3 regions of the Streptomyces sp. NPDC086549 genome follow, and region 1 is predicted to be linked to each of the others. Evidence: predicted binding sites of a transcription regulator. Region 1 holds the regulator's gene; each other region holds the start of a gene.
The links. Region 1 encodes HrcA, which represses chaperone genes, less so after heat shock. Its sites were predicted from a motif close to TTNGCACTCNGNNNNNCNGAGTGCNAA; they were not measured.
Positions count from the first base shown of each region.

Region 2: the regulator HrcA is predicted to act here: its motif matches at 3,854-3,880, upstream of groES (co-chaperone GroES).
Region 3: the regulator HrcA is predicted to act here: its motif matches at 2,555-2,581, upstream of groL (chaperonin GroEL).

Region 1 is NZ_JBIVBS010000001.1:832,617-838,223, forward strand. It holds gene ACIPSA_RS03830 (16S rRNA (uracil(1498)-N(3))-methyltransferase) at 1-472, opposite strand, end outside; gene ACIPSA_RS03835 (nitronate monooxygenase) at 469-1,557, opposite strand; gene dnaJ (molecular chaperone DnaJ) at 1,748-2,884, opposite strand; gene hrcA (heat-inducible transcriptional repressor HrcA) at 2,885-3,901, opposite strand; gene ACIPSA_RS03850 (MBL fold metallo-hydrolase) at 4,067-4,789, shown strand; gene ACIPSA_RS03855 (DUF3097 domain-containing protein) at 4,824-5,607, shown strand, end outside.
Region 2 is NZ_JBIVBS010000002.1:792,227-797,833, forward strand. It holds gene ACIPSA_RS10250 (acyl-CoA carboxylase subunit beta) at 1-65, shown strand, start outside; gene ACIPSA_RS10255 (acyl-CoA carboxylase subunit epsilon) at 62-265, shown strand; gene ACIPSA_RS10260 (ester cyclase) at 336-1,043, shown strand; gene groL (chaperonin GroEL) at 1,649-3,277, opposite strand; gene groES (co-chaperone GroES) at 3,399-3,707, opposite strand; gene ACIPSA_RS10275 (GNAT family N-acetyltransferase) at 4,076-4,552, opposite strand; gene ACIPSA_RS10280 (polysaccharide deacetylase family protein) at 4,574-5,416, opposite strand; gene ACIPSA_RS10285 (polysaccharide deacetylase family protein) at 5,416-5,607, opposite strand, start outside.
Region 3 is NZ_JBIVBS010000004.1:148,305-153,911, reverse strand. It holds gene ACIPSA_RS15590 (NADH:flavin oxidoreductase) at 1-485, opposite strand, end outside; gene groL (chaperonin GroEL) at 769-2,391, opposite strand; gene ACIPSA_RS15580 (cold-shock protein) at 2,715-2,921, opposite strand; gene ACIPSA_RS15575 (ubiquitin-like small modifier protein 1) at 3,353-3,628, opposite strand; gene thrC (threonine synthase) at 3,625-4,908, opposite strand; SAM riboswitch class I at 4,927-5,072, opposite strand; gene ACIPSA_RS15565 (glucosyl-3-phosphoglycerate synthase) at 5,201-5,607, shown strand, end outside.

The DNA.
Region 1 (5,607 bases):
GCTTGGTCGTCGTCGCGTCCGCGACCTCCGGGAAGCGCACCCGGCGGGACTGCTTGCCGGCCTCGCGGGCGGTGGCCCGCCACTTGCCGAGCGCCTTGAGCCCGCGGTCGCCCCGCCACTGGGTGATGCAGCGGGAGGCCTGCCACGGCACGATCGCGTCGACTCCGACCTCGGTCATGGTCTCGACGGCGAGCTCACCGCGGTCGCCCTTGGGGAGGGCCTGGACGACGGTGATCCGGGGGGACTCCTCCGGCTCCTCGTCCACCGTGCTCATGTGGACGATCAGCCGGTCCTTGCCCTCGGTGCCGATCACGTCGCACACCGCGTAACGCCCGGCGCCGTCGGTGAGGACGACTTCCTCCCCGGGCTGCAGCCGCTTCACGGAGACCGCGTGCCGCCCCTCGGGGCCGTCGAGGACGTACTGTCCGCCGCCTGCGCGGAGGTGCTCGACGACGAAGACCGGGGCGGTCATCGCGGCTCACCCCCGGTGGCCGGAGCGGCCGACAACGCTGTCCTGGCCTCGGCGAGTTCGGCGGCCAGGACCTCCACCAGCTGCCCGGCGGGCAGTTCCCGGGCCATCCCGTGCCCCTGGCCCGCCCACAGCGCCATGCCCTGCGTGTCGCCGGCCTTGGCGGCCGCCTTGCGCAGCGGCGAGGTCAGGTGGTGGACCTCCGGGTAGGCGGCGGGGGCGTACCGGCCGTGCTCGCGCATGAAGCGGTTGACCAGGCCGCGGGCCGGGCGGCCGGAGAACGCGCGGGTCAGCTCCGTACGCGCGAAGAGGGGATTGGTCAGCGCCTGCTTGTGCAGGGCGTTCGCGCCGGACTCGGCGCTGGCGAGGAACGCGGTGCCGAGCTGGGCCGCGCTCGCGCCCGCCGCGAGGACCGCGGCGATCTGACCACCGCGCATGATGCCGCCGGCCGCGACGATCGGGATGTCCACGGTCTCGCGGATCTGCGCGACGAGGGAGAGCAGTCCGATGCCGGAGCCGTCGTTCTCCGGGACGTCACGGTGGGTGCCCTGGTGACCGCCGGCCTCCACGCCCTGCGCGATCACCCCGTCGGCGCCGGCCCGCTGCACGGCGAGGGCCTCCTCGGCGGTGGTCGCGGTGACCAAGGTGAGGGTTCCGGCGCGGCGGAAGGAGTCCAGCACGTCACGGGTCGGGACACCGAAGTGGAAGGAGACCACCGGCACCGGGTCGTCGAGGAGTATGGCGAGCTTGGCGTCGTAGCCGTCGTCGCGCCCGCTGTCCGGGTCGCCGAGCTCGGTCTCGTACCAGGCGGCCTCGCCGGCCAGCTGGTTCGCGTAGAGGTCCACGGCGCCGGACTCGGCATACTCCGGCTGCGGCATGAACACGTTCACACCGAAGGGACGGCCCGTGAGGCCCCGCACCTGCTTGATCTCCTGGTACATGCCGTCGGCGGTCTTGTACCCGGCGGCGAGGAACCCGAGACCGCCCGCCTCGGACACGGCGGCGGCGAGCTGCGGGACGGAGACACCGCCCGCCATGGGGGCCTGCACGATCGGATGCGGGCAGAGAACGGTCAGTGCGGAGGACATGACGGCATGTTGTCACGTCCTCCGAACAAGTCCGAATCCGGCCGTCCCTTGGCATAAGCCACGGGCATGCATGGCGGCTCAGCGACCGTTGAAGGCATCCTTCAACCGCGAGAACAACCCCTGCTGCCCAGGCTGACCGTGTCTGCCCGGGGGACGACCCCCGGACCCCCAGCAGCTGTTCCAGCTCGCGTCAGCGACCGTTGAACGCATCCTTCAACCGCGAGAACAACCCCTGCTGCCCAGGCTGGAACTGCCCCTGTGGCCGTTCCTCGCCGCGCAGCTTGGCCAGCTCGCGGAGCAGGCGTTCCTGCTCGGGGTCGAGCTTGGTCGGGGTCTGGACCTCGACGTGGACGATGAGATCGCCCCGGCCGCCGCCGCGCAGGTGCGTGACGCCTCGGCCGTGCAGCGGGATCGACTGGCCGGACTGGGTCCCCGGACGGATGTCGACCTCTTCGAGGCCGTCCAGGGTCTCCAGCGGGACCTTGGTGCCGAGGCACGCCGCCGTCATCGGGATCGTCACCGTGCAGTGCAGGTCGTCGCCGCGCCGCTGGAAGGTGCTGTGCGGCAGCTCGTGGATCTCGACGTACAGGTCGCCGGCCGGACCGCCGCCCGGCCCGACCTCGCCCTCACCGGCGAGCTGGATGCGCGTGCCGTTGTCGACACCGGCCGGGATCTTGACGGTCAGGGTGCGGCGGGAGCGGACGCGCCCGTCGCCCGCGCACTCCGGGCACGGCGTCGGGACGACCGTGCCGAAGCCCTGGCACTGCGGGCAGGGACGCGAGGTCATGACCTGGCCCAGGAAGGACCGGGTCACCTGCGACACCTCACCGCGGCCGCGGCACATGTCACACGTCTGGGCGGACGTGCCCGGGGCCGCGCCTTCACCGTTGCAGGTGTTGCAGACGACCGCGGTGTCGACCTGGATGTCCTTGGTCGTACCGAAGGCCGCCTCGTCCAGCTCGACCTCGATACGGATCATCGCGTCCTGGCCGCGCCGGGTGCGCGAGCGCGGGCCGCGCTGCGACGCCGTACCGAAGAACGCGTCCATGATGTCGGAGAAGTTGCCGAAGCCGCCGGCCCCGAAGCCGCCCGCACCGGCGCCGCCGGACTGGGAGAGCGGGTCGCCGCCGAGGTCGTAGACCTGCTTCTTCTGCGGGTCCGACAGCACCTCGTAGGCGGCGTTGATCTCCTTGAACCGCTCCTGGGTCTTCGGATCCGGGTTGACGTCCGGGTGCAGCTCGCGGGCGAGCCGACGGAAGGCCTTCTTGATCTCTTCCTGCGACGCGTCGCGACGCACGCCGAGTACGGCGTAGTAGTCCGTGGCCACTTACGACTCCGCCAGGATCTGTCCGACGTAACGTGCCACTGCGCGTACCGCTCCCATCGTTCCCGGGTAATCCATGCGGGTCGGTCCGACCACGCCGAGTTTGGCGACTGCCTCTCCGCCCGAACCGTAGCCGACCGACACCACAGACGTGGAGTTGAGTCCCTCATGGGCGATCTCGTGACCGATCCGCACGGTCATGCCCGAATCCTTCGCCTCGCCGAGGAGCTTGAGGAGCACGACCTGCTCCTCCAGCGCCTCCAGAACGGGCCGGATGGTGAGGGGGAAGTCATGCCCGAAGCGGGTGAGATTGGCGGTGCCGCCGATCATCAACCGCTCCTCGTTCTCCTCGACGAGCGTCTCCAGGAGGGTGGAGAGCACCGTCGAGACCGTACCTCGGTCCTCGACCTCGAAGGCGTCCGGCAGATCCTCGACCAGCTGGGGCACGTCGGTGAACCGACGGCCCGCGACCCGGCTGTTCAGCCGCGCCCGCAGATCCGCCAGAGACGATTCCCCGAACGGCGCCGGACAGTCGACCATCCGCTGTTCCACCCGCCCGGTGTCCGTGATCAGCACGAGCATCACGCGCGCGGGCGCGAGCGACAGCAGCTCCACGTGCCGCACGGTCGAGCGGGTCAGGGAGGGGTACTGCACGACGGCGACCTGCCGGGTGAGCTGGGCGAGCAGCCGGACCGTCCGCGCCACGACGTCGTCGAGGTCGACCGCGCCGTCGAGGAAGTTCTGGATCGCCCGCCGCTCGGGCGCGCTCATCGGCTTGACGCCGGCGAGCTTGTCGACGAACAGCCGGTAGCCCTTGTCGGTGGGGATGCGCCCCGCACTGGTGTGCGGCTGGGCGATGAACCCCTCGTCCTCCAGGGCCGCCATGTCGTTGCGCACCGTCGCCGGGGACACGCCGAGGTTGTGCCGTTCGGTGAGCGCCTTCGAGCCCACCGGCTCCTCGGTGCCGACGTAGTCCTGGACGATGGCGCGCAGTACCTGGAGCCTTCGTTCACTCAGCATTCGCGCACACCTCCAGAAATGTCGTGGTCTCGACGCCTTCCCTGGCACTCTGCTCATGCGAGTGCCAGCACTCCCCGGCCCAGTGTACGGCGGCGGGGTACGCCCCGGGCAAGGCCGGTCCTGCGCCTTCGTGCCCGGGTGGGGTGTCAGGGCTAGCGTCGCCGTATGACGGTGACTTGGGAAGAGCTGGGGTGGGAACGGGTGGCCGCCGGGGTCGGGCGGTGCCGGCTGCCGGGCTGGGACTGTACGGCGGGGCTGGTCCTGGGGGAGGGTACGGCGCTCGTGGTGGACGCCGGGTCGAGCCTCGCTGAGGGCGCGCGGTTGCGTGCGCGGGCGCAGGAGCTCGCGGGTCACCGTGTGACCCATCTCGCGCTCACCCATCCCCACTTCGACCACGTCTTCGGCGCGGCGGCCTTCGCGGGCGCGGAGGTGTTCGGAGCGGTGGGCATCGACTCGGTCCTCGCGTACGAGCGGGAGGAGCTCCGCCTGGACGCGCTCCGCAACGGCCTGCCCGCCCCGGAGGCCGAGGAGGCGGCCGACGCCCTCGTCCTCCCCCGCCACCTGGTCTCCGGCGAGTGGACCCTGGACCTGGGCGGCGGCCGCCAGGTGCTGCTGGCGAACATCGGCCCGGGGCACACGGCGCACGACCTGGCGGTCCTGGTGCCGGGCGACCCGGAGGCGGTGTTCTGCGGCGACCTCGTCGAGGAGTCCGGTGAGCCGCAGGCCGGCCCCGACGCCGTACCGTCCCAGTGGCCGGCCGCCCTCGACCGGCTGCTCGCCCTGGGCGGCGAGGACGCGTTGTACGTGCCCGGTCACGGAGCGGTGGTCGACGCGGGGTTCGTCCGACGGCAGCGTGACGAGCTGGCGGCCCGCTTCGGCGTGTCGTGAGCGGGGGTCCGGCGGTTCTCCTATCGTCATCCGAATGCGCCAGTACTCCGCCGACCTGACCCCGCCCTGGAAGAAGCCGAAGCCAGTGCCCGAGGTCCCGGCGGACCCCGGCCTGGTGGTGGAGGAGCCCGGCACCGGCTTCTGCGGCGCGGTGATCCGCTGCGAGGCGGGCACGGTGACCCTGGAGGACCGCTTCGGCAAGCACCGGGTGTTCCCGTTGGAGCCGCGGGGGTTCCTGCTGGAGGGCCGGGTGGTGACGCTGGTACGGCCCTCGGCCGGTCCTGTACGACCCACCCGTACCGCTTCCGGCTCGGTCGCCGTCCCCGGGGCACGCGCGCGTGTCGCCCGCGCCGGTCGCATCTACGTCGAGGGCCGGCACGACGCGGAACTGGTCGAGAAGGTGTGGGGCGACGACCTGCGCATCGAGGGCGTGGTGGTGGAGTACCTGGAGGGCGTGGACGACCTGCCGTCGATCGTGTCCGACTTCGCCCCGGGCCCGGACGCGCGGCTGGGCGTGCTGGTGGACCACCTCGTGCCGGGCACCAAGGAGTGGCGGATCGCCGAGTCGGTGACGAGCGAGCACGCGCTGGTCGTGGGCCACCCGTACATCGACATCTGGGAGGCGGTGAAGCCGGCCGCACTGGGGATCGCGGGCTGGCCGAGGGTCCCGCACGGGCAGGACTGGAAGACGGGGGTGTGCCGGGCGCTGGGCTGGCCGGAGAACACGGGGGCGGCTTGGCAGGGGATTCTGGGGCGGGTGCGGTCCTACAAGGACCTTGAGCCGGAGTTGTTGGGGCGGGTGGAGGAGCTGATCGACT
Region 2 (5,607 bases), on a different contig from region 1:
TGCGGATGCTGCGCACGAAGAGCGCGCCGCTGCCGCACCGCAAGCACGGGAATCAGCCGGCATGAGCGGCACCGACGGTATCGATGGCATCCGGGTCCTGTCCGGCGAGCCGACCCCCGAGGAGCTCGCCGCCCTTCTGGTCGTCCTGCGCAGCCTGACGCGCCGGCGCGTGGGTGGCCTGCCCGCCGACATCGTCCGGCCTGCCGCCTGGGCCCACGCGGGCCGCACGCACCGCCCGGCCGGCATCTGGCGGCGGACCGCATGAGCGCAGGCCATCGCGGCGTTCCGGTGGGAAAATGGGTCTGAGGGAACCGGACCAGGGGACCGGAGGCAACATGACGTTCGTACAGCTGATCGACTGCAAGACCAGCCAGTTCGACGAGATGAACCGGCTGTTGGACACATGGGTCGAGCAGACCAAGGGGAAGCGGACCGCGACGCACAGCGTCATCGCCAAGGACCGGTCCGACGCGTCGCACTTGATAGAGATCGTCGAGTTCCCTTCGTACGAGGAGGCGATGCGGAACTCGAACCTGCCGGAGACCGACAAGATCTTCCAGGAGATGGTCGCCCTCTGCGACGAGCTGCCGACGTTCACGGACCTGGACGTCGTGCGCGACGAGCAGTTGTACGCGGCGACCGCGCGCCGGTTCTTCGAGACGATCGCGCTGCCCGGCGAACTCCCGCCACTGGACAGCCTGCTGACCGAGAACTACCACGACCACGATCCCGCGGACGAGCAGGACAACATCGGCATGGACGCGATGCGGCGCGGGCTCGGGATGTGGCGGAGCGCTTTCGACCTCGGCTTCGTCGTCGAGGACCAGATCTGCCAGGGCGACCGGGTGTGCACCCGCTGGACCTGGACCGGCGTGCACCGGGGCGACTTCATGGGGATCCCGGGCAGCGGGCAACAGGTGACCATGACGGGTTCGACCATCTTCCGGTTCGGCGAGGACGGGAAGATCGCCGAGGGCTGGTGGGAGTACGACCTGCTCGGGCTGATGACGCAGCTGGGAGCGCTGGACGCGCTGGAGAACTGAGGAGCCACTCCGAATCGCCCGCGAGGGAAGAGCCCCCGTTCCGGTTCCTTCAGTTCCGGGACGGGGGCTTCTTCGATCGCCGTCGTCGGCCTGAGCGATACCGCGGCGCTCGTTCTGGGACGCCGCTGCGGCCAGGAGGCGATCTTCGCCTGGACTCCCGACGCCTGGCGTGTCCTGGCGTGCGGCACCAGCGCCACGGCGGTCAGTGGATGGGCAGCGTCCGAGTACTGATCGGGGCACGGACCCGGACCATGAGGACCGTGCGGTGTCTCCAGGTCGTGCTGCCCCTCACGCTCGGTCTCGTGCTGGCCGTCACCACGGGGAAGCTCGCCGAGTCCAGCTACCTGATCACCGGTGGCGGCGCGATCCGCTGGGACGTCGCCGGCGTCCCGCTGTTGTTCCTGGCGGCGGCCGGAGTCGTGGCGGTCGCGGCGGCGGGCTCACTGACGCTGGTCGGCCGCAGGATCGATCCGGAGCTGATCCGCCGCGACCGACCGCCGAGCGGGACATCGGCCGTGCCGCCCCGCTCGGCAGGATCGGAGACGGCAGCACGAAGGCCCGGCACCCCTCGGGGGTGCCGGGCCTCGGCTGTGCTGTTGTCAGCCTCAGTGGGCGTGGCCGTGACCGTGGCCGTGGCCCGCCTCGGCCGGCTCCTCTTCCTTCTTCTCGACGACCAGGGTCTCGGTCGTGAGGAGGAGGGAGGCGATGGAGGCGGCGTTCTCCAGGGCGGAGCGGGTGACCTTCACCGGGTCGATGACGCCGGCCTTGACCAGGTCGCCGTACTCGCCGGTGGCGGCGTTGAAGCCCTGGCCCTTGTCGAGCTCGGCGACCTTGGAGGTGATGACGTAGCCCTCCAGGCCAGCGTTCTCGGCGATCCAGCGCAGCGGCTCGACGGCGGCCTTGCGGACCACGGAGACACCGGTGGCCTCGTCGCCGGTCTTGTCGAGGTTGCCCTCGAGGACCTTGACGGCGTGGACCAGCGCGGAGCCACCACCGGAGACGATGCCTTCCTCGACCGCGGCGCGGGTCGCGGAGATGGCGTCCTCCAGACGGTGCTTCTTCTCCTTCAGCTCCACCTCGGTGGCGGCGCCGACCTTGATCACGCACACGCCGCCGGCCAGCTTCGCGAGGCGCTCCTGGAGCTTCTCGCGGTCCCAGTCGGAGTCGGTGTTCTCGATCTCGGCCTTGATCTGGGCGACGCGGCCGGTGACGTCCGCGGAGTTGCCGGCACCGTCGACGACCGTGGTGTCGTCCTTGGTGACGGTGACGCGGCGGGCGGAGCCCAGCACGTCGGTGCCGACCTGGTCGAGCTTGAGGCCGACCTCCTCGGAGATGACCGTGGCGCCGGTGAGGATCGCCAGGTCCTGCAGCATCGCCTTGCGGCGGTCACCGAAGCCGGGAGCCTTGACGGCGGTGGCGTTGAAGGTGCCGCGGATCTTGTTGACGACCAGGGTCGACAGGGCCTCGCCGTCGACGTCCTCGGCGATGATCAGCAGCGGCTTCGAGGCGTTGGACTGGATGATCTTCTCCAGCAGCGGCAGGAGGTCCGCGATGGCGGAGATCTTGCCCTGGTGGATGAGGATGTACGGGTCGTCGAGGACGGCCTCCATGCGCTCCTGGTCCGTCACGAAGTACGGCGACAGGTAGCCCTTGTCGAAGGCCATGCCCTCGGTGAAGTCCAGCTCCAGACCGAAGGTGTTGGACTCCTCGACGGTGATGACGCCGTCCTTGCCGACCTTGTCCATCGCCTCGGCGATGAGCTCGCCGACCTGCTGGTCCTGGGCGGACAGCGCGGCGACGGCGGCGATGTCGGACTTCTCGTCGATCGGCCGCGCCGAGGCGAGCAGGGCCTCGGAGACGGCCTTGACCGCGGCGTCGATGCCCTTCTTCAGGGCGGCCGGGGAAGCGCCGGCGGCGACGTTCTTCAGGCCCTCGCGGACGAGCGCCTGGGCCAGCACGGTGGCGGTGGTGGTGCCGTCACCAGCGATGTCGTTGGTCTTGGTAGCCACCTCCTTCACCAGCTGGGCGCCGAGGTTCTCGTACGGGTCGTCGATCTCGACCTCGCGGGCGATGGTGACGCCGTCGTTGGTGATGGTGGGAGCGCCGAACTTCTTGTCGATGACGACGTTGCGGCCCTTGGGGCCGATCGTCACCTTGACCGTGTCGGCAAGCTTGTTGACGCCGCGCTCGAGGGCGCGACGGGCGTCCTCGTCGAACTTCAGGATCTTCGCCATGACAGCGTGAGCCCTCTCGGAATTCTTGGGTGAACGAAGACTGCGCCCCGGGCGCCCGGCTCCTTATCGGTCGCGGGTGCCAGGGGCGCAGTTCAAAGCAACAAATTGTGCTCTGGGTGAATTACTTCTCGACGATCGCGAGCACGTCGCGAGCCGAGAGGACGAGGTACTCCTCGCCGTTGTACTTCACCTCGGTGCCGCCGTACTTGCTGTAGAGAACGACGTCGCCGACCTTGACGTCGAGCTCGACGCGCTTGCCGTCCTCGAAGCGGCCCGGGCCCACGGCCAGGACAACGCCCTCCTGGGGCTTCTCCTTGGCGGTGTCCGGAATGACCAGGCCCGAAGCCGTGGTCTGCTCGGCGTCGAGCGGCTGGACCACGATGCGGTCCTCGAGCGGCTTGATGGCAACCTTGGAGCTGGCGGTCGTCACGATCCGACCTCCCCCTTCGGAGATCTCACGGGGTTAACTGTCTGAGGTGGCGACCAGGTGGATCCGTCGTCGCGGGTGCCGGACCTGCCCGTCGCGTTGTTGGCACTCTCCAGGGGGGAGTGCCAGAGCCGAGACTATGACCGCGATTAGCACTCGGTCAAGCGGAGTGCCAATTGCCTGCGGCGCGGCGCGAAGTTTTCAGTCCCCGGTGCTGGTGGATCCCCCTCGTGGACCCCCCTGGGGGCTGCCGCCCCCAGACCCCCGCTTCGGCCTGAACGGCCTCGTCCTCAAGCGCCGGACGGGCTGGATTTTGCTGAGCCACGCCACCACCTGCGGGTGGGCGGGGGCGGGACGGCAACTCCTCGTCCTCAAGCGCCGGACGGGCTGGAGTTTGCTGAGCTGCGCCGCCGCGGGCTGCGGGTCATGAACACGTCCACCTCGTCCTCCGTGTCCAGGGCGAAGCCATGGCGCTCGTACAGTCGGCGTGCGGCGCTGCCGCGGAGTACGTTCAGGCGGACCGTGACGCCGTCGTGGTCGCTGCGCCGCAGGAGTTCGCTCAGCACGGCCGAACCGATGCCGGCGCCGTGCAGGTGCGGGGCGAGGTAGAAGTGCTCCAGCCAGTGGGCGTCCTCGGCCGGGCGCAGGGCCACGCAGCCGGCGAACGTACCGTCCGCCTCGATCACCCAGGTGTGCGCCGGGACGAAGCCGTCGCGCAGCCGCTGCCGTACCCGGTGCTCGTCGTACCGGCCCAGCCGTTCGAGGTCGGCCCGCAGCACCACGGCCCGCAGTTCGGCCGCCGGTTCGGCGTCCGCCGCCGACGCGGGGCGTATCGTCCAGTCCGTCATGGCCGGAACGCTAGCCGGGCGTCACAGATAGTCCTCCAGGCGGCCCACCGTCAGGCCCCGGGACTGGGCGCGGCGCAGCAGGCGGGCCGTGCGATCGCAGAGGGTGGGGCCGGGGCCGGTGGGGGCGTCCGGGGCGACCACGATGATGTCGCCCGGGCGCAGGTGTGCGGGGCCGTGGGCGTAGGTGATCTCGTCGGCGGTCATCTCGGCGCGCCAGAGGACCACCGCCGAGACGCCGCAGTCGGCGGCCGCGCGCAGGGTCGTCCTGTCGTACGTGCCGTCGGGCGGACGGAAGAGGCTGGGGCGGCTGCCGAAGCGGGCGTTGAGTTTCTCCTGCTGGCCGCAGATCTCGGCGCGCTGCCCGGCGTACGGCAGCCCGCGCAGCGAGGAGCTGCCGAGGGTGTGGTTCTGGACGCCGGCGCCGGCCGACTGGAGGCGGGCGACGTGTCGGTACCCGGGTCCGGCGACGCTGCCGGTGAGGAACACGCTGACCGGGAGCCGCAGTTCGCGGACCATGTCGGCGAACCGGGCGTCCTCCTCGGCACCGTCGCCGTAGGTGAGGAAGACGACCCGGTCGCGGGTGCGGACGTGGTCGAGGACCGGAGGCAGGGAACGGCTGTCCCGGTGGGAGGCCGAGGGGCGCGCCGAGGGCGTCGGGGCCGGGGCGAGCGGGGACTGAAGGCCCCAGCGGCGGTACGCCTGCTCCGCCTTCCGGCCGTGCGGCCGTACCCCCTGGGCCGCCTTCTTGCCCAGCCGTTCGATGGGGTCGACGGACTGGGCGCAGCCGCTGAGGGGAAGCAGGACGGCCGCGGCGAGCACGGCCGCCGGCAGCGCCCGGCACCGCCGCGGCGCCCTCGGCCGCATCACAGGTAGTCCTCCAGGCGCGCCACCGCGTACCCCTCGCGCGTGACCTTGTCGAGGAAGCGGCGCATGTCGTCGACCATCGTGCCGTCCCAGTCCTCGCGGCCCCGGAAGTGGGTGAGCACGATGTCGCCGGGGTGCAGGCTCTTGTCGTCCTCCCGGTACTCCCAGTGGTCGACGAAGACCTCCTCGTC
Region 3 (5,607 bases), on a different contig from region 1:
GCGAACGCGCCGATGACGGCGTCCAGGTCGGCCCGGTCCATGGCCTTGCCGGTGGCCTCGGTGGCACCGATGCGCAGGCCGGAGGGGCCGACGGCGGGGGCGTCGGCGAACGGCGGCTGGCCCTGCTCGCGGACCATGCCGATGTGCCACAGCTGCGGGACGATCGTGCCGCCGGCCGCGTGCACCGCCTCGGCGACCTTCGCCCAGCCCGCCAACTGCTCCTCACCGTGGAACCGCGGGATGCGGTTGCTCTGCCCGGCGGAGTCGTGCCCGACGTAGGTCCCCTCGGTGACGATCAGGCCGACACCGGCGGCGGCGCGGCGGGAGTAGTAAGACGCCACGTCGTCACCGGGGATGCCGCCCGGGGAGAACTGGCGGGTCATCGGGGCCATGGCGATCCGATTGGGGACGGTCAGGCCGTTGATCGAGACCGGCCGGGAGAGGATCTCGGCGGCGCGGGAGGGTGCGGACTCGGTGACGCTCACGTGGGCGACTCCTCGTTAGGGTTGACCGGGTGGTATGTGCACATGCATCAGGTGCCTCTGGCAACAAGAACTCCCCCGGCCCCGGCACCATTCCGGCCGGGCCGATGAACCCCTGTGATCCCGGCCACGCACCCGCCCACGAGACGGAGGCGACGGCCCGCGGTCGCCTCGCACTACGCCTCCCGCTGACCGGCACGGGCCGTGCCGGAAAACGCCCGAGGGCGGCACCCCCTGCCGGAACAGGGGGTGCCGCCCTCGGAAAGGACAGGCTGATCCGCGGGGATCAGAAGTCCATGTCACCGCCCGGCATGCCGCCCGGAGCGGCCGCGGAGGCCTTCTCCGGCTTGTCGGCGATGACGGCCTCGGTGGTGAGGAACAGCGCGGCGATGGAGGCGGCGTTCTGCAGCGCGGAACGGGTCACCTTCGCCGGGTCGATGATGCCTTCCTTGACCAGGTCGACGTACTCACCGGTCGCGGCGTTCAGGCCGTGGCCCGGGGTCAGGTTGCGCACCTTCTCCACCACGACACCGCCCTCGAGGCCGGCGTTGACGGCGATCTGCTTCAGCGGGGCCTCGAGAGCGAGCTTGACGGCGGCAGCGCCGGTCGCCTCGTCACCCTCCAGGTCCAGCTTCTCGAAGACGGTGGACGCCTGGATGAGCGCCACGCCACCACCGGCGACGATGCCCTCCTCGACGGCCGCCTTGGCGTTGCGGACGGCGTCCTCGATGCGGTGCTTGCGCTCCTTGAGCTCCACCTCGGTGGCGGCACCGGCCTTGATGACCGCGACACCGCCGGCGAGCTTCGCCAGGCGCTCCTGCAGCTTCTCGCGGTCGTAGTCCGAGTCGCTGTTCTCGATCTCGGCGCGGATCTGGTTCACACGGCCATTGACCTGCTCGGACGAGCCGGAGCCGTCGACGATCGTGGTCTCGTCCTTGGTGATGACGACCTTGCGGGCGCGGCCCAGGAGGTCCAGGGTCGCGTTCTCCAGCTTGAGGCCGACCTCCTCGGAGATGACCTCGCCGCCCGTGAGGATGGCGATGTCACCGAGCATGGCCTTGCGGCGGTCGCCGAAGCCCGGGGCCTTGACGGCGACGGACTTGAAGGTGCCGCGGATCTTGTTGACGACCAGGGTCGACAGGGCCTCGCCCTCGACGTCCTCGGCGATGATCAGCAGCGGCTTGCCCGACTGCATGACCTTCTCCAGGAGCGGAAGCAGGTCCTTGACGGAGCCGATCTTGGAGTTGGCGATGAGGATGTACGGGTCGTCGAGCGACGCCTCCATACGCTCCATGTCGGTGGCGAAGTACGCCGAGATGTAGCCCTTGTCGAAGCGCATACCCTCGGTGAGCTCCAGCTCCAGACCGAAGGTCTGGGACTCCTCGACGGTGATGACGCCTTCCTTGCCGACCTTGTCCATCGCCTCGGCGATGAGCTCGCCGATCTGGGTGTCGGCGGCGGAGATGGAGGCCGTGGAGGCGATCTGCTCCTTGGTCTCGACGTCCTTGGCCTGCTCCAGCAGGGCGGCGGAGACGGCCTCGACGGCCTTCTCGATACCGCGCTTGAGGGCCATCGGGTTGGCACCGGCGGCGACGTTGCGCAGACCCTCGCGGACCAGCGCCTGGGCGAGCACGGTCGCGGTGGTCGTACCGTCACCGGCGACGTCGTCCGTCTTCTTGGCGACTTCCTTGACCAGCTCGGCGCCGATCTTCTCGTACGGGTCCTCGAGCTCGATCTCCTTGGCGATGGACACACCATCGTTGGTGATCGTGGGGGCGCCCCACTTCTTCTCGAGGACGACGTTGCGGCCCTTGGGGCCGAGCGTCACCTTCACGGCGTCCGCGAGCTGGTTCATGCCGCGCTCGAGGCCGCGCCGCGCCTCCTCGTCGAACGCGATGATCTTGGCCATGTGAAGTGGTCCCTCCAGGACTGGGGGTGATTCCTTCGGACCGCGCCCGCGCCCGCGACGGACGGCTCGCAAACCCCGTGGTTCCTTGCCCCACTTGGCCTGCGGGCCTCACCGACCCGGTCCTTCATTGTCACTCTCACCTTCAGAGTGCTAACGCCAATGATTAGCACTCGGCCCTGCCGAGTGCAAGCGACTCCTGGGGATCGGCAGGTGAGCGGCGGTGGCGTCACGGAGCCGGGGCAGGCCGAAGGGCCCGTACCCCTAGGGGGTAACGGGCCCTTCGAAGGATGAACGAAGAACGTCGCTGACAGTCGACGCGTGCTTCAGCTGGTCGCCAGCCGGACCATGTCCGCCTGCGGGCCCTTCTGGCCCTGCGAGATCTCGAAGTCGACCCGCTGCCCCTCTTCCAGGGTGCGGTAACCGTCCATCTGGATCGCGCTGTAGTGGACGAAAACATCCGCACCACCGTCGACCGCGATGAAGCCGTACCCCTTCTCCGCGTTGAACCACTTGACGGTGCCCTGAGCCATGCCTAACTCCCCTATTACTGGCCCTTGCACAGATCCACACTTCGCGGATCCGGGTCAGACCTCACCCCCCATTGGCTTGGGGGCGTGCGCCGGAACGCGTCGACCGCGGCTGAATGTATCTGTCCAACTGCCCTCTGCAACAGGTCAATCGGACGAGAATTCTGGACGCACAGGATGCGGGAAGTGGCGAGAATTCGCCTGAATTCAGGGCAACTCGGGCCCCATAAAAGGAACAAAAGCCGCAGAAAGCCCGCGCATTTTGGCTACTTCTTGTCGGGCCTACGGCATGAATCCAGGGCTTCCGACCTGGGGATCGGGAGCTGTTCCCCAACTGTACCGCGCTCAACCACACTGAATTGCCCCCTCCGCTTCTCTCGCGGAGGAGGCAATCAGATGAACACTCGGTAACTGAGGTTACCCACGGTAATTGATCAGCCGCCCGCGACCGCGGGAATGATGGAGACGCCCGCGCCTTCGGGGGTCGCCGTCTCCAGTCCCTGCTCGAAGCGGACGTCGTCGTCGTTGACGTACACGTTGACGAAGCGGCGCAGCTTGCCCTGGTCGTCGAGGACCCGGGCGGCGATCCCGGTGTGGTTCTTCTCCAGGTCCTCGATGACCTCGGCGAGGGTCGCGCCCTCGGCCGTCACCTCGGCTTTGCCGCCCGTGTAGGTGCGCAGGATGGTGGGGATGCGGACGGTCACGCTCATGCGAGGCCAGCCTCTCGGAAGGAGTCCAGGTTCGGGCGGATGGTCGCGGTCAGGCCGGTGCCGGCCACCGCGTCGAGGGTCTTGAGGCCGTCACCCGTGTTCAGGACGACGGTGGTCTTGGTCGGGTCGAGGACCCCGTCCTTGATGAGCTTCTGCGTCACGCCCACCGTCACACCGCCCGCGGTCTCCGCGAAGATGCCCTCGGTGCGGGCCAGCAGCTTGATGGCGTCCACGACCTGCTCGTCCGTCACGTCCTCCACCGCGCCGCCCGTGCGGCGCGCGATGTCGAGGACGTACGGGCCGTCGGCCGGGTTGCCGATGGCGAGGGACTTGGCGATGGTGTTCGGCTTCTGCGGACGGACGACGTCGTGGCCGGCCTTGAAGGCGACGGACACCGGGGAGCAGCCCTCGGCCTGGGCGCCGAAGATCTTGTACGGCCGGTCCTCGACGAGCCCCAGCTTGATCAGCTCCTGCAGACCCTTGTCGATCTTCGTGAGCTGCGATCCGGAGGCGATCGGGACGACGATCTGGTCCGGGAGCCGCCAGCCGAGCTGCTCGCAGATCTCGTACGCCAGGGTCTTCGACCCCTCCGCGTAGTACGGCCGCAGGTTGACGTTGACGAAGCCCCAGCCCTCGCCGGCCGGGTCGCCGATCAGCTCGGAGCAGAAGCGGTTCACGTCGTCGTAGTTGCCCTCGATACCGACGAGCTCGCCGCCGTAGACCGCGGCCATGACGACCTTGCCCTGCTCCAGGTCGTGCGGGATGAACACGCAGGAGCGCAGGCCGGCGCGGGCGGCCGCGGCGCCGACGGCGCCTGCGAGGTTGCCCGTGGAGGAGCAGGACAGGGTGGTGAAGCCGAAGGCGCGGGCGGCCTCCAGGGCCTGGGCGACGACGCGGTCCTTGAAGGAGTGCGTCGGGTTGCCGGAGTCGTCCTTCACGTAGAGACCACCGGTCACACCCAGCTCGCGCGCCAGGTTGTCGGCCTTGACGAGCTTGGTCCAGCCGGGGTTGATGTTCGGCTTTTCGGCCACGTCCGCGGGGACGGGCAGCAGCGGCGCGTAGCGCCAGATGTTCGCGGGTCCCGCTTCGATGCGCCGGCGCAGTTCCTCGGTGTCGTAGGCCGAGAAGTCGTACGCGATCTCCAGCGGGCCGAAACACTCCTCGCAGGCGAACACCGGTCCGAGGGGTACCCGGTGACCGCATTCCCGGCAGCTCAGCGCAGCGGCTGGGCCGAGGTCGACGGTGGAATCGGTGGTGGTGGCAACGGTCTGCACAGCCATGAGAGGCGAGGCCCTTTCTCCTCATCTTCCTCACGACGCATCTCGCCGTGAGACGGATTTGGCACCTTCCCTAGCCGGGAGCCTCGCTGCACAGGTCAGGAGTACCGACTGGAGGGTTGCCGGGGCTTCATCGGGCCGTGTCCCTCTGCCCCTCTGGATGAGCTGTATTCGGTTGTCGACGCCCTTGGCCCTCGACATGCGATGGTCATCGGCGTTGTTCAAGACTGTAACCGAAGGCCAGGACAGTTGAGATAGTCGTCCGTACCGCGAGACACGTGAGGAGCCGCTGACTGTGCTGGAAGAAGTCGAGCGCTGGCTGGCCACCCACTCCTGGTCCGTGACCGATCGCCCCCTCCACAAGATCCTCGCCGCCAAGCAGCGGACGGCGCAGTCGGTCTCCGTCGTCCTGCCCGCGCTCAACGAGGAGGAGACGGTCGGCGACATCGTCACCGTGATCCGCCACGACCTCATGCGACAGGTTCCGCTCGTCGACGAGATCGTCGTCGTCGACTCCGGGTCCACCGACCGCACCTCCGCGGTGGCCGCCGCCGCGGGCGCCCGGGTCGTCCACCGCGACGACATCCTGCCGCGCATCCCGGCCGTCCCCGGCAAGGGGGAAGTCCTGTGGCGCTCCCTGCTGGTCACGAGCGGGGACATCGTCTGCTTCATCGACGCCGATCTGAGGGAGTTCTCCTCCGA